2 linked regions of the Acidisarcina polymorpha genome follow. The protein of the gene in region 1 interacts with the protein of each later gene in a pairwise test. Links are inferred from orthologs where the notes say so. Each region holds a gene or a part of one and is shown in the gene's direction. Other genes may lie near its edges. The genes, in order: priA and ACPOL_RS27115.

What was found.
Region 2: the proteins of priA (region 1) and ACPOL_RS27115 interact in binary tests that used the Escherichia coli proteins (3 or more experiments, as listed by UniProt). The link is inferred for Acidisarcina polymorpha from one-to-one orthologs.

What each region holds. Positions count from the first base shown.
Region 1 is NZ_CP030840.1:2,606,823-2,614,419, reverse strand. What follows is about bases 442-3,519. They hold priA (replication restart helicase PriA), read left to right. Parts: upstream 442-777; coding sequence 778-3,261; downstream 3,262-3,519. Other genes in these bases: ACPOL_RS11210 (site-2 protease family protein), read right to left, coding at 3,356-3,519; ACPOL_RS11220 (uracil-DNA glycosylase), read left to right, coding at 442-727. Outside these bases: more of ACPOL_RS11220, read left to right, coding at 1-441; more of ACPOL_RS11210, read right to left, coding at 3,520-4,318; ACPOL_RS11205 (HU family DNA-binding protein), read right to left, coding at 4,332-4,667; dcd (dCTP deaminase), read left to right, coding at 4,879-5,433; ACPOL_RS11195 (lipid-binding SYLF domain-containing protein), read left to right, coding at 5,765-6,451; ACPOL_RS11190 (lysophospholipid acyltransferase family protein), read left to right, coding at 6,574-7,479.
Region 2 is NZ_CP030840.1:6,367,854-6,375,282, forward strand. Bases 2,800-5,709 are described here. They hold ACPOL_RS27115 (single-stranded DNA-binding protein), read left to right. Parts: upstream 2,800-3,968; coding sequence 3,969-4,451; downstream 4,452-5,709. Other genes in these bases: ACPOL_RS27105 (zinc-dependent alcohol dehydrogenase), read right to left, coding at 2,800-3,268; ACPOL_RS27110 (TetR/AcrR family transcriptional regulator), read left to right, coding at 3,335-3,985; ACPOL_RS27120 (hypothetical protein), read right to left, coding at 4,497-5,423; cyaY (iron donor protein CyaY), read left to right, coding at 5,475-5,709. Outside these bases: ACPOL_RS27085 (ABC transporter ATP-binding protein), read left to right, coding at 1-424; ACPOL_RS27090 (ABC transporter permease), read left to right, coding at 428-1,249; ACPOL_RS27095 (DUF420 domain-containing protein), read left to right, coding at 1,262-1,816; ACPOL_RS35095 (hypothetical protein), read left to right, coding at 1,850-2,176; more of ACPOL_RS27105, read right to left, coding at 2,204-2,799; more of cyaY, read left to right, coding at 5,710-5,987; ACPOL_RS27130 (hypothetical protein), read right to left, coding at 6,092-6,892; ACPOL_RS27135 (GNAT family N-acetyltransferase), read right to left, coding at 7,042-7,347. UniProt on the Escherichia coli protein: Plays an important role in DNA replication, recombination and repair. Binds to ssDNA and to an array of partner proteins to recruit them to their sites of action during DNA metabolism. Acts as a sliding platform that migrates on DNA via reptation.

The sequences.
Region 1 (7,597 bases):
AGACCCTCTTCCCGCCATGGCTCTACAGAATGCAACTGCTACCACCCCCGCCATGGCCGCTTCCGAACTGCTTGAGAACTCTCCAGACATGGCAAGAGCCGTTCCGCCGATTCCCGTTCTTCCCTCACTAGCGCCGATCGCACCTGCACGCCGCGGCGAAGCCCTGCAAGCCATCCGGGAAGAGATCGGCGATTGCACCCGCTGCCCTCTCTCCGCGACCCGCAACAAGATCGTCTTCGGCGACGGCGACCCGAACGCGCGGCTGATGTTTGTCGGAGAAGGCCCAGGAGCCGACGAAGACGCGCAGGGCCTTCCCTTCGTCGGCCGTGGCGGCCAACTCTTGAACAACATGATCAACGCCATGGGCCTGAAGCGGGAAGAAGTCTACATCGCCAACATCGTGAAGTGCCGGCCGCCGCAGAACCGGGTTCCTGAACCGGTCGAAGCGAATACCTGCACGCCATTTCTGTTTCAGCAAATTAGTGTGATTAGGCCCCAGATCCTGGTTGCTCTTGGATCGACCGCTGCGACCTATCTGCTGGGAGGAATCAAGCGTCCGCTCAGCGTACTGCGCGGGCGCATTCACGAGGCGCTTGGAACCAGGCTCATCGTTACCTACCATCCCGCATACCTGTTGCGGGATCCCACCCAAAAGAAAGAGGCGTGGAAAGATCTACAGATGGCCATGGCGGAGCTGGGCCTGAAAGCAAAACGCGCCGGATCGTGAACCCCGCCGGAAGTGAAAACGCTCTAGCTGAGATACTGGTAGCTTCCCGCATGCTTCAATTCTGCGATGTCGCTCTGCCCGTCCCGCTCGATCGTGTCTTCACCTACAAGATCGGCGAGGCTGCAGAGCCGCCGGCGATCGGCTGTCGCGTCATCGTTCCCTTCCGCAATGAGAAGTTGACTGGCATCGTGACCCGGATCCACCAGGAGCCTCCGCCGGTTGAAGCGAAGCCCATCCTCGCCGTCCTCGATGGCGCGCCTTTGCTTGCCCCCGATCTGATGGAACTCGCCGCCTGGATCAGCAGCTATTACCTCGCGCCCCTCGGCGAAGTCTTTCGCTCGATGCTCCCCTTAATGGCCGAAGTGAAGCACCAGATCCTTTACCGCATTGCCGATAAAGGCCGCGAGGTGCTCTACGCCAGCGCCAATCAGGGCTCCTCCCGCCACAGTCGAAAGTCGGCTGAAGACCAGGACGTGGAATACGATGTACTGAATTATCTCGAAGCTGGCCAAGCCGAGCGAGTCTCCAAGCTGCGAACTGCAACCGGAGCCACTCTCGATCTTTTGCGGAGCATGCTGCGCAAGAAATGGCTCCTCCGCGAAACATCGGCCGTCCAGCGCGATGCGCGCCGCACCATCCGCTACGCCGTGCTACTCCACGACGTACGGATCCCCAAGCTGAATGCGAATCAGCAATGCCTGCTTGCGGAGCTTGCCGGAGCCGGCGGCGAAATGCCCGTTGCCGAGCTCCGCCGTCTGGATCTTCCCGACTCCACCCTCGGTTCGCTCGTTCGCCGCGGATTAGTTCGACTCGAAGAACGACCCGCGGACTTTCATCTCGCGATGCAGCCAATGGGCAGCGCCCTAGTTCATACGCTAAATCCCGCGCAGCAGGCCGCCTTCAAGGCGATCGCTGCCTCGATAGGCTCGGGTGTTTTCAAACCAACCTTGCTTCGTGGAGTCACCGGCTCGGGAAAGACCGCCGTCTACCTGGCCGCCATGCAAACCGCGCTCGACGCAGGTTATTCTGCGATTCTACTGGTTCCCGAGATCGGTCTCACACCCGCCATGGCCGCGCAGCTCTACACGGCATTCGGCAGCGAAGTCGCCCTGCTCCACTCCGCGCTTATCCCCGGGGAGCGCGCCGAGCAATGGCATCGTATCCGGGCAGGAGAAGCCCGCATCGTCGTCGGCACCCGCTCTGCGGTCTTCGCGCCGGTGACCAGGCTCGGCCTCATCGTCGTCGATGAGGAGCATGACAGCTCCTACAAGCAGGAGGAAACTCCCCGCTATCACGCCCGGGATGTGGCCGTGATGCGCGCCAAACTCGATTCCTCGGTTGTCGTGCTTGGCTCCGCGACGCCTTCTTTGGAGTCCTGGCGCAATGCGACGACCGGTAAATATGCGCTGATCGAGATGGCGCAGCGCGTAGCCGATCGACCGCTTCCGGTCGTCGAACTCGTCGACATGCGCAAGGAGTTTCAAGAAACCGGGCAGGAACAGCTCTTCTCCCGCCTGCTCATCGAGGAAACGCAGGCCACTCTGGAACGAGGCGAACAGGCGATCATCCTACTCAATCGGCGGGGCTATTCCTTCGTCGTCTTATGCCGCGCCTGTGGAGAAAAACTGCAGTGCGAGAACTGCGCCATATCCCTCACCTACCACCGGCCCCACGGAGCAACCAGCTTGGACGATGCCGATCCATCCCCCACCGGCCAGCGTCTCCAATGTCACTATTGCGGCTATAAGCGGACGGTCCCTAAAGTCTGCCCAGACTGCGAAAGCGAACACCTGCACTTTCTCGGCGCCGGCTCCCAGCAAGGCGAACAGCGTCTACAGGAGATCTTCCCCCACGCTCGTATCGGCCGCATGGACCGCGACACGGTGCGCGGCCGCCACGACATGGAGCGCCTGCTTCAACGCCTCCACTCTGGCGAAATTAACCTGCTCGTCGGCACCCAGATGATTGCCAAAGGCCATGACATTCATGGGGTGACACTGGTCGGCGTGGTGGGCGCGGATTTCGCTTTAGGATTGCCCAACTTTCGGGCCGCCGAACGCGTTTTTCAATTGTTGACCCAGGTCTCCGGCCGCGCCGGTCGTGGCGAGCTTCCTGGGCGGGTCCTCGTCCAGACCTATCATTCGGACCATTACGCCATCCGCCTGGCCGCGGCACACGACTTCAAGGCGTTCGCCGAAAAGGAACTCCAGTTTCGTCGCTGGATGCATTATCCGCCCTTCAGCGTCTTGGCCAATCTGATCGTTCAAAGCCCGCGCCTTGAAGAAGCGGCGGCGTGGTCCTCGCAACTTGGCCAATGGTTTGCCAACACTGCCTTCGAGGGGGTAAGAATCCTCGGTCCGGCCACTGCTCCCATCAGTCGCTTGAAGCGCATCTATCGCTTTCATTTTGTGATCAAAGCCGAGAAGCGCGCCACGCTCGCCCGAACTCTCCGCGCCGCTCTCGCTCGAGCCGAGGTACTCAAGATTCCGTCGCGGGGCCTGATCGTCGACGTTGACGCCGTCAATCTGATGTAAATCCTTAAGGGCCAGTCAGGAAAGGCCGAGTCAGGGCACGTCGCGCCGGCACTGCTCGATCAGGCAAATCTGCAATCCAAACCTGCAATCTCTGTCATCGCAGATAGCCCAGCAGCCCGGCGTCAGCGAAAGGAGCAGGCAAGAACGTCAGCACCAGCATCAACACTGCCAGCCATCCAAAGCGGCCACGGTTACCGCTCAACTCCGGATACGCCGCAACATAGGGATGCCGCATCGCCGGGATCAGCAGGATTACGCCCCACAAGAGCCAACCCACCCACAACGTCAGACCGGCAATCAGCAGCAGTCCGGGAACGGCGATCGTGATCCAACGGTGCCACCGCCGCGAAATCGCATAAAGAACATGGCCGCCATCCAACTGCCCGGCTGGAATCAAGTTGAGAGAGGTGACGAACAAGCCGACCCAGGCGGCAATCAGGACCGGATGCCAAAGTAAGTTGTCCAGCGAAGGAAACGACGGCGCCAGTAGTCGCATTGGTGCATATAACAGCCTCATGGCCAGCGGAGCGTTCAGTTGGATCAGTACCGGTTGTACCGGTCCCGCCGCCGTCTTCGACAGCAGCAAACCAACCAGAGTCGCAGGAATCGCCACGACACAGCCGGCAACCGGCCCCGCAATGCCCACATCCATCAGCGCGTCGAGCGACGGAATGCCGAATCGTATGCGGATCACGGCGCCCGCCGTGCCGCTCAGCGTCGGTGCAGGCAGCAGATAAGGCCAGGAAGCAACAACCCGGTGGTACGCACAGAGCAGCCAATGGCCAAATTCATGCGCCAGCAGAATTGCCAATAGGGTCAGGGAGAAGGACAAACCGCCAGCCAGTTCGCCCGGATGCTTGAAAACCCACATAAACGGCACAAAGTCCCCAACCGTGGCAAAGGCCGGAATGCCCCTCCGGAAGTTCCACATGTAGAGAGCGCCAGTACTCGTAGTGGTGATTATCGTCACGACCCCGAGCAGGATCGACAATGCCGCCTGTCGGCGAGAGACCGGCGCCGGGTTTAGCCGTCGAAGGAGTTGTCGAAAAGCCAGCACTTACTCGACGGATCTAATCGTCATCGTCTTCTTCGTCGTCAACGTCATCATCGACGTCGGCGGTCACGGGAGCATCACTCAGGTGCAACTCTTTGCCCGGCTTGAAGCGGACCGCCTTCCCCGGCGCTATCGTGACTTCCGCCCCGGTGCGAGGATTCCGTCCGATTCCCGTCTTTCGAGGTCTGACATTGAAGACGCCGAAACCGCGGAGTTCGATGCGATCGCCTCCGGCCAGCGCTTTTTTGAGACTTTCAAATACGGTGTCGACCGCCGCTTCGGCTTTGTTGCGCGGCAATCCGGTCCGCTCGATCACATTGTGGATGATGTCCTGCTTGATCAACGCGCTCACCTCGGAGAATCAGCGGGTTCGTCTCTCCACCCTGGAGCAATGCCCGGAGCTACCCCCCCGAGACCGCTCTAAGCCGATGCTAGAGGGCTTGCTGAGCATTGTCAACGCATCGCCGCTCCCGTAATATGCTGATTTCAGACCATCATTCTGCGATTTCCTTTAGTCGCAAAAAACAGCGCCATCGGTTCCCCAAGCGCAATCAGGGAGAGAAATGTCCATTAAGAGTGACCGTTGGATCCGCGAACAAGCCTTGCAACATTCGATGATCCAGCCTTTCAGTGAAAAACAGGTCCGCGAAGGAGTGATCTCCTACGGTCTCTCCTCCTACGGTTATGACCTTCGGGTAGCGGACGAGTTCAAAATATTCACCAACGTCAACAGCGCGATCATCGATCCGAAAGACTTTGACGAACGGTCGTTCGTCGCCGTGCAGTCGGATTCGGTGCTGGTCCCCCCAAACTCTTTTGCCCTGGCACGGTCGGTCGAATATTTTCGGATTCCCCGCGATGTCCTGACGATCTGTGTCGGCAAATCGACCTATGCCCGCTGCGGCATCATCGTCAATGTCACCCCGTTCGAGCCGGAATGGGAGGGGTTCGTCACCCTCGAGATATCCAATACCACGCCCTTGCCGGCGCGCGTATACGCCAACGAAGGCTTGTGTCAGATCCTCTTTTTCCAGTCAGATGAGGTCTGCGAGGTCAGCTACGCTGATCGCAGAGGGAAATATCAGAAGCAGCAGGGCATTGTACTTCCGAAGCTATAAAGAATTCCCATTACGGCCTAAAGATCAATATTCCGCAAATTGTTACTTTCGTGTCTTGCAGTAACCATGCCTTATGACCCATAGTGTTACTAGAAACAACGCAGATCTGGGGAACGGGGTAGTGATCGCCGTATAGGCGTTTACTACCCCGATTTTTTTTGTTCTCCCTTCAGGCCTTTTGATCGCGATTTTTCTCAACCCTACAGGTAAAATCAGCATCTGACGGGTTACTGGCTATGCTCCGCGCAGCGGGGCGCCTGTTGCTGTGTTTAAAACTTTAATGAGTTGTTCAAGTCCGGAGAGAAACCTCTACCGGCAGATAGGGGAACACATGAAAAAGGTTTTTACATCACTTTGCCTGTTAGGGGCAGTCACGTTGTCTGCCAATGCCGCCACCGACCGGGCAACATTGGACAGCCGCATCCAAGCCGCCACCAGCACCATCAAGCAGATCATGGATGTGCCGGACAACGCTATTCCGGATAAGATCGCGCAGCAAGCAACCTGCATCGGTGTGATTCCTGGGCTCAAAAAGGGCGCCTTCATCTTCGGCGCGGAGTATGGGCGTGGAGTAGTCACCTGCCGCACTGGCCAGGGCTGGAGCGCTCCGGTCTTTATTACCCTGGGTGGCGGCTCCTTTGGCCTGCAGCTTGGCGGTCAATCGACGGACGTCGTCCTGGTTGCCGTGAATGACAAGGGATTTCAGGATCTTCTCAAGTCGAAGTTCAAGATTGGCGGCGACGCTGCTGCCTCGGCTGGCCCGGTTGGACGTAACTCCCAGGCTGCAACCGATTGGAAGCTCAATGCCGAGCTCCTCACCTACTCCCGTAGCAAGGGCCTCTTCGCCGGAATTGACCTTAACGGCGCATCCGTGACTCAGAGCATGGACGACACCAAGAGCTTCTACGGAGAAGGGCACACCTTCGAAGACATCCTGAAGGGCAATGTTCCCGTGCCGGATGACGCGAAGCCTTTCGTCCGCACCGTAGCCAAGTACTTCCATTCCGTTCAGCAGTAGTCTCTTCTCGCCGCACAATCCCAGACATTTATCCGCCAGAGGTAGCTTCGGCTACCGTCTGGCGGAGGGCTGTGTAGCTGCGACTGTTTGTGAGCTACACTTTGCATTGGTCGAGCGAGGCATTGCGAAGAAAGCTTGAGTTTGTTGCCGTCCTGCTGTTGATCCGCTGCCTGGGTTGGTTGCCGCGCAATGCGGCCCGCGCCGTGGGAGCCGGCATTGGCGCTGCGGCGTATATCCTGTTGCACCGTCTTCGTCGAGTCGGCTACCGAAACCTGCAAATTGCCTTTCCGCAGCTCTCCCGCTACGAGATGACTCGGTTGCTTCGGGCAGAGTATCGCAATCTAGGCTGGCTGCTTGCCGAATTCTGCCAGATGCGGAAGTACACTCCAGAAAATACCAGGAATTTCCTCAGCTACGATGGGCTGGAACGATATCTGGCGGCCCGCGATGCTGGGAAGGGGGTTCTCATCCTTACCGGCCATCTGGGCGCTTGGGAGCTTTCCAGCTTCTACCACTCGCTCATGGGCTACCCGATGAGTATGGTGATCCGCCGGCTGGATAACGAAGCCGTCGATCGCCTGGTCAACAGCATCCGCTGTCTTCACGGGAACAATGTGGTTCATAAAGATGACTTCGCCCGCGGTTTGATCTCCGCGATGCGCCAGGGCGAAACCGTGGGCATACTCATGGACACCAACATGACTCCGCCGCAGGGGCTTTTCGTGGACTTCTTCGGAACCCCAGCCTGCACTGCTTCCGGGATGGCGCGTGTCGCCCTCAAGACGGGCGCGGTCGTGCTTCCCGGATTCCTGCTGTGGGAAGAGGCCAGTCGGCGCTACGTCCTCCATTTCGGGGAACCGCTGGAACTGATTCGTACCGGTGACAACGAGGCAAACATCATCGCCAATACCGCTATGTTCACCAAGGTGCTGGAACAATATATCCGCCAATATCCTGAACAGTGGCTATGGCTGCATCGCCGCTGGAAGACTCGGCCGGAAGGCGAGCCGCCCATTTACGCCCCTTAGAAAATTGATTTTCCGCTATCGAAGAACTACATTGGGTGTTTCGAGCTTTCGGGCGGCGCCTGCGATTGCGTGAGCCTTTCACTTCCGGGATTTGCGAATCAACTCAGCGTCGCGCGCT
Region 2 (7,429 bases), 3.8 Mb from region 1 along the record:
CATTCTGGTGACCACTCATCTCATGGAAGAGGCAGAGCATTGCGACCGTCTGGCAATTCTGAACGACGGCCATCTGGTGGCTCTGGGATCGCCATTTGAGTTGAAATCGCAGATTGGCGGCGATGTGGTCCTCTTCGAGACCAGATCTCCGGAGGCAGCGGAGACGTTGTCCTTGCGATTAGCGCAACGCTTCACCGCAGAAGCAGCCGTTCTTGGCAGTTCGGTCCGTCTGGAACATAACCAGGGTCACCGGTTCGTGACCTCCGTCGTCGAGGCATTCCCGGGGATGGTTGAAGCAGTCACTGTCTCCAAACCAAGCCTCGAAGATGTATTCATTCGACGAACCGGCCACCGCTTCTGGACTGATGTCGCCGCTGGAGATCTCGCGCCGGTGCAGAGTTCCCGCGCCGGAAAGGGGCATTAAGTTATGGCGACCATGACCGCGACCGCACCTCGACTTGCGAACACCGCGAAGCCCGGCGTTTGGCTACCCGCCTATTCGCTCTGGCAGCGCGAGATTGTTCGTTTTTATCGGCAAAAAGCCCGCGTTGTGGGCGTGATCGCCTCCCCATTGATCTTCTGGCTGGTGCTTGGCTCAGGCTTTGCCCATAGCTTCCAATCGGGAAGCAGCTCCGGGCACTACCTCGGCTACTTCTTTCCTGGTTCGGTCGCGATGATCGTGCTTTTTACGGCGATCTTCAGCATGATGTCTCTGATCCAGGACCGCAATGAGGGATTTCTGCTATCCGTGCTGGCCGCACCGGTCAGGCGTTCGGCGATCGTTCTAGGCAAGGTCCTCGGCGGCGCAAGCCTGGCAGCGATTCAGGGAATTGTCTTTCTGGTCTTCGCTCCCTTTGTCGGCGTTCATCCCACCTTTGCCTCGGTTGGCGTGGCTATTCTGGTCATCGTGATGATCAGCTTTGAGCTGACCGCCCTGGGCTTTGCGGTCGCGTGGCCGATGGATTCAACTCAGGCTTTCCATGCGATCGTGAACATCATCCTGCTGCCGCTGTGGATGCTCTCTGGCGCGCTCTTCCCCGCCAGTGGAGCCTCGGGATGGCTGCGCCTCTGTATGCGCCTCAATCCCCTCAGCTATGGCGTGGACGCATTGCGGAATGCGCTTTTCCCGACCGCCGCCACCGATTTTTCTTTGACCACCAACCTTGCCGTCACGCTTGGCTTCTGCCTGTTGACGTTCGCCGCTTCCTGGGCGATCGTGAACCGGCGGACCCACCAACCGGCAGCCTGAGGAAGCACCACCATGCAAGCCGCTCGAGCAAACACTCCTACGACGAACACCACGACGGCGCCCGTAGCCGTAATCCTTGCCGTCAGCGCCGTTGCCACGCTCTTTCTGTTCTGGCTGATCTACGTGCATCCGGCAGCCGACGCCAACGGAACTCAATTCACTTTTCTACCGAACCTGAATGCCCTGCTGAACGGTCTCAGCGCGGTCGCCCTGCTGGTTGGCTTCTATTTCATTAAGCATCGCCGGATTGCCGCCCACCGCGCCAGCATGATGACTGCATTTGTCTTTTCATCGCTGTTCCTCGTCTCTTACATCGTGAACCACGCGCTGCATGGCGACCAGAGATACCCGGTTCATGACACCGTCTACCACATCTACATACCGCTGCTGATCAGCCATATCGTGCTTGCCGTCGTCGCCCTTCCCGTCGTGTTGATTACGTTCTACCTTTCGCTGAGCGGTAGAATTCCCGCGCACCGCCGTGTAGCAAGGTATACCTTTCCGCTGTGGCTCTACGTCTCGGTGACTGGAGTGATCGTGCGGCTGATGCTGGTTGCGGCAAGGTAAGCGAAATTAGAAAGAGAAGGTCAGCGAAAAACCTTGGCTCCTGCAACCCAACCCGTGCCGATCAAACCGCCAGTGAACGCCCGGAGAGAGGCTGACGCGCTGGCGCAGAAGCCGGCGAGGCTCACGCCAACTTCTGCGGACGACGGCACCCACCAGCTGCTGAAGTGGGGCGGATCAACGTTGGCCGTCGGCATACTATGTGCCTTGCTGACGAGGACGGTTTTCGGGGGCATTGGTCCCCAGGGGCCGCACACCAACAGCGGCTGGATGGCTCTCATCGTGACCATGATGTGCCTGCCGTTCGGCTTCCTGCTGTTTCTGCTGGGAGCGTTGAAGTGGCTGCGCAACCGACGACGCTAAACCACGTACATTCGAAAAGGATCTCGATCACGGCTTGACGACCGTCATGTTCAATCCTTTCCCGGCACTTGCGTCATCGATAGCTTCTTCAATCTGATCGAGCCTGAAGGATTTGATCTTGATCTTCGAGAGGTCCAGCGTTCCGGCCAGGACCATCTGCAGCAGATCCCCCGGAGCTTCGCGGGGATACATGAAGTTGCCCCGCAGCGTTAGTTCGTTGAACATGATCTGCGAGTAAGGAATCGGCAGGGTCGCCTGCACCCCGCCCATAAAGACAGCCGTTCCGCCACGCCGCAGAGCTCCGATCGCCGCCATGATCGGAGTGGGATCCGGCGCCGCTCCCGTCATGTCGAAGTAGGTGTCGATCGGTCCCCCCGCCGCCTTAATCCGCGCCGTCAGGGCCTCTACATCGCCGCCCTCCAGCGCAACTGCGACCACACGTCTGGAGTCAAGCGCCTCCAGCTCGGCCAAGCCTTTGCTGTCGCGGCCCAGAGCAATGACCCTGCTCGCGCCCATGGCCAGCGCTACCATCACTGCGCCAGCACCAATGTTTCCGGTCGCCCCTCCGATCATGATCGTCTTTCCAGCTCGCAAACCGGTTTTTAAAAGGCCTCCGTATGGAATCGCAAGCCGGGTCAGCGCGGCCAGCCGCTCCGCACCAAGGCTCTTGGCTTCATCGAAAACCGTGAGTGTCTCTGCCGGGACGAGCGCTCGTTCCGCGAAGGTGCCGTCATGCCACAGATCGAACATTCTGCCTGAGACGGCGGAGAGACCCGTGAGACCGATCAGAATGTCGTCATATTCGCCCCCATTCGTCCGTGACCCTACATATGGATCCATGAACACCAGCTGGCCCGGTTTGAAGTCGAAGACGTCGTCGGCAACTTCGACTACCTCACCAATACCGGCATTGCCGGGGATGAAGGGCAGAGGCATAGAGTATCCCAGCTTGCCAGTGACCACCTGACGCATATAGGAAAGCACGGGCGCGCTCTTCACCTGGACGATGGCGCCACCAGCGCGGAGTCGAGGTTCAGGAACATCTTTCACAAGCAAAGGCTTATTGGTCGCTTGGAGGTAGACTGCTTTCATGATGGCGCCCTCCGGTGGCGCGCTGATTATTCGAGACGATACGTATCGTCTAAGTTGCACGGAGGATTGTTAATTTTGATAACGCACGGCAGGCAGCGAAGTCAGCGCTCCGAAACCCTCATTCTCAGGGCGGTTGGCAGACTGCTCGCAAAAGATGGGTATGCAGCGCTCTCGATCGAAGGTGTCGCCAGGGAGGCAGGCGTCGGAAAAGCCACCATTTACCGCTGGTGGTCAGGAAAGGCCCACCTTGTGCTCGATTATTACTGCGCCGCTCCAAGTCCAGTACCGACTCCGGACAGCGGCGCGCTTGAGCCGGATTTAAATACCTTCCTCAACGACACCTTCAAAGCGCTGACTTCGACACATGCGGGAGCTACGATGGCTTCCTTAATGGCAGAGAGCCAGACCAATCCGGAGTTTGGGGCGGAGCTTCGGGAAAGATTCATCTCGACCAGGCGTGAGGCTCTGCGATCGATCCTTCAAGCTGGACAGAAGCGACGCGAGATCGCTGCCGACACTGACCTCGACGTCACGATCGACCTCCTCTACGGAGCCATGTGGTACCGGCTCCTCAATCGTCATGCTCCACTCGATGCCAGATTTGCCACTCGCCTCATCCGGCAGATTCTTGGTGGCATTCGCGGCAGCGATGCCGCGCCGCTTTCTGCTATCCTCTCCTTTAACCGAAAAGAGAGTCAGCATGGCGAAGAGCGTTAATAAAGTAATTCTGTTAGGCAACGTAGGCAAGGACCCGGAGTTCAAAATGCTGCCCAGCGGTCAGGGAGTAGCAAACTTCTCAATCGCTACAGCCGAGCGTTTCAAGGACAAGGGCGGCGAATGGCAGGAGCGTACCGAATGGCATAATCTGGTCGCCTATGCGCGATTGGCCGAGATCATCCGCGACTATGTCAAAAAAGGCACAAAGCTTTACGTGGAGGGGCGGCTTACGACTCGCTCCTGGGACGACAAGGAAAGCGGCAAGAAAGTTTATCGTACCGAAGTGGTGATGAGCGAACTCTCGCTTCTCTCCGGGCGCGGCGAGGGCGATGGGGGAAGCGGCGGCAACTACTCCCGCTCCAGCAGTTCAGCTGCAAGCAGCAGTTCGTTCGACCAGCGGCCGTCAGGCTCGCCCGACGATTACGCCCACTCAACCGAGATCACCGACGACGACATCCCGTTCTAGCGCCGGAAAGCACCGTTGAAGTCAGTTACCACAAAGACTTCCCTGCTACTTGAAAGCCAGACCGTCCGGAGAGTTTGAACGATCATCTCCCCCAAGGCTGGCTGCGGCGCCTGTTTGGATGACAGGGGGGCCGCCATGTATCTGGACCTGGTTGAGCATAACCTCTGCCCCCTGCAGGTCCAGGTTGGAAGGAACCTGACGGAAGTCCGACCGCACTTCGTCCTGATCCTTGCCAATATTTTTAAGTAGGATGACATGCCCGCTGATATGTACGTTCAACACTCGCGTCTTCCAATTGCCAGTGGTCACTTCAAGGCGCTCCATATCGAAAGTGCCGCCTTTATCGAGACGGCCGAGGAGGCCATAGCCAAAGTCAACGTTCGCTATAAGCTGGCCCTGAAGGCGGCGTAGTCGCTTCTCGCGCAGATCGATCCACAGAGTGCCCGCCATTCCATGAAAGACCCGCGCTTCGTAGGTTGGAGGACGGAAACTAGGATTCGGCTGGTATTTGAGCCTGATCTCCCCACCCTCGATCCCATCGTATCGATATAGAAATCCATCCGGGAGCAGGCCGATGATTCGCGCTATCCGGTCTTCGTCGCCCTGGTAATCACGCTGAAGCTTCTGTTGCTGGCCCGTATCATGAAGCAAATTCTGTAGCCGCCGCGATTCTTCCCGCTGCTCTTCATCGGTCAATGGATGTCCATCTTGCTCCAGCATCCGATTGACGCGCCCACCCCGGGTTTCCACCTCGGCTTTCACCAAGGTTTGCTGTCCGATTCGCTTGCAATCCAGGTATTCAAAGAAAGCATGATGCTGGTGGTCGCTCAGCTCATTGAAGACGACATCCTTGATCAGCTGTTCTGGAGGCATCAGTTGCTCGGGACTTGGCGAGGGGTCAGCCGCGAGCGCAGCTGGGACTCCACAAGTCAAGGCGATCGCTGCGAGTGTCAGGATACCGCGCATTGGCATCGTCTACTCCAACTCTCCAGAATTGAGACCACTGCAAGGAGAGTGCCACGAATGCGGGGCATGGAGAGCAAGCGCCGCGTGAATTTGCGTGAAAACCGGGATGTTCCCACACTGGCAAGTGGATCCAAAATCTCGATTGAATTTACGAGCTTTCGATCATCGCTTCCCGGATTTTGCCTCGGAATGTGCCCCAGCGTCAACCGCGATGCGCGTTGGTACACTGTCATTATGCTTGATGAACTGACTTTCCGCCGACATGCCGATGCTGCCCTTGAAGCTCTGAAGAAAAGCTTGATCTCCGCGGAAGAGGGGGGAGAGTTTGAGGTGGAAGAGAATAGCGGCGCCTTGAACGTGCTCTTCGAGGAACCCCCGGGGAAGTTTGTCATCACCCCGAATGCACCCGTACGCCAGATCTGGATCTCCGCCCTCTCCACCAGTTTCAAGCTTGAGTGGTCGGAGCAGGCGGGAGACTTCGTTCTGGTAAAAGACAATATTGGTTTTCGACCCTTGGTGGCGAGGCTGATTAATCAGCATCTGGGTTCAGATACGGTGGTGTTGACCTAGCTATCTGCCGGCTTGCAAAAAACAACGCGCAATTGCCAGAACTCTGGCAACTGCGCGTTTCTTCTGCTCGCAAGCTATTGGATCTGATTCGATCCGGGGGGAATCTAAAGACGAAGTGACGAGCTGAGCGTAAAGGTGAGCGGTGTCTCAGCCGGGATCTCGATCTGCTTGTTCCCGGTGAACGCTCCTCCAAGCACTCCGGCGCCTGCACCCGCGCCTGCGCCGATCAGTGCTCCCTTCCCACCACCCGCGATACCTCCGATGAGAGCGCCTAAACCAGCGCCGCCGCCGGTAGTCACTGCGGTTCTTTTGCCCTTACCCTTCAGAGTCTGGTCGAGGGTGGCCGTCTCGATCGGGTAAGAACGCCCGCGAACGGTAATCGACGTAAGGCGGATCGACAGATCGCCTTCTCCCTTGAACTTGCCTCTTTCTCTAGCGTCAACCACCACGCCGTTCACGGTCGAACCAGCGGGGATTAGGGTCTCCCCTCTCACCCGGATGGAGTGGGTGAGCGTTCCCTGGAAAGCATCTCCTGGATGGGAGATCTTCGAACCCAAGGTGGTGGAAACACGGACGGTCAAGCTGGTTCCCGCTGGCACGACGGGCGGCGGAGGGGGTGGTGGCGGGGGGGTCGGAGCCACTGCAGGAGCAGCTGGCGCTGCAGCCGTCGCGGGTGCGGGCGTTGCCGCCGGCACAGGAGCCGTAGACGGTGCCGGTGTCGCGGATGGGGTCTGTGCAGGAGCTGCAGGGGTCGGCGCCGCGGTTGCACTTTGGTCAGGAGCGGGGGCTGGAGCCGCAGCCGATTGATCCGGAGCGGGAGCGGCGTTGTTTTCCGCAGACTTCGATTTGCAACCAACCAGAGTCAGGCTGAGGAGCACAAGACCTAGAGCGAACTTCGATTTCATGACATTTCCTCGTAAGTACGACGTTCGACTTACCGCTGATCACTTTGTATGAAACTGTACATCGCTGATCTAAATTCTCCAAGCAATTCGCGTCGATCTATGACCATTCAGAGGGACACCAAGGCCTCAAGCAGAGGGACGCCAGAGCCTTAAGCGAGATGAGCTGGCCGTTTCGCATCTACCAGGTCGACGTACTCCGGATGCCGCTCTACGTAGGCTGCCACAAATGGACATTGCGGTACGATCTTGATGCCCTGACTCCGGGCATATTCGACTGCTGCCTTGGCCAAGCTGGAAGCGATCCCTTGTCCCTGGAGCGGCGGCGGTACGCCAGTATGAACAAGGACTAGCTGGCCGCCGGTTTGCTCATAATCGAGCACCGACGTGCCTTCGTCGTGAAGGACCTCAAAGCGGCTCTGCGGCTCATTATGTTTAACAGGAAAGTCGGCGCTCATACATTATGGGATGCACCTGGAGCGGCCTTTGGATCGACTTTCTAGAGGGTAGGGCACGTCTCCGCCGATGACACCAGCCGGC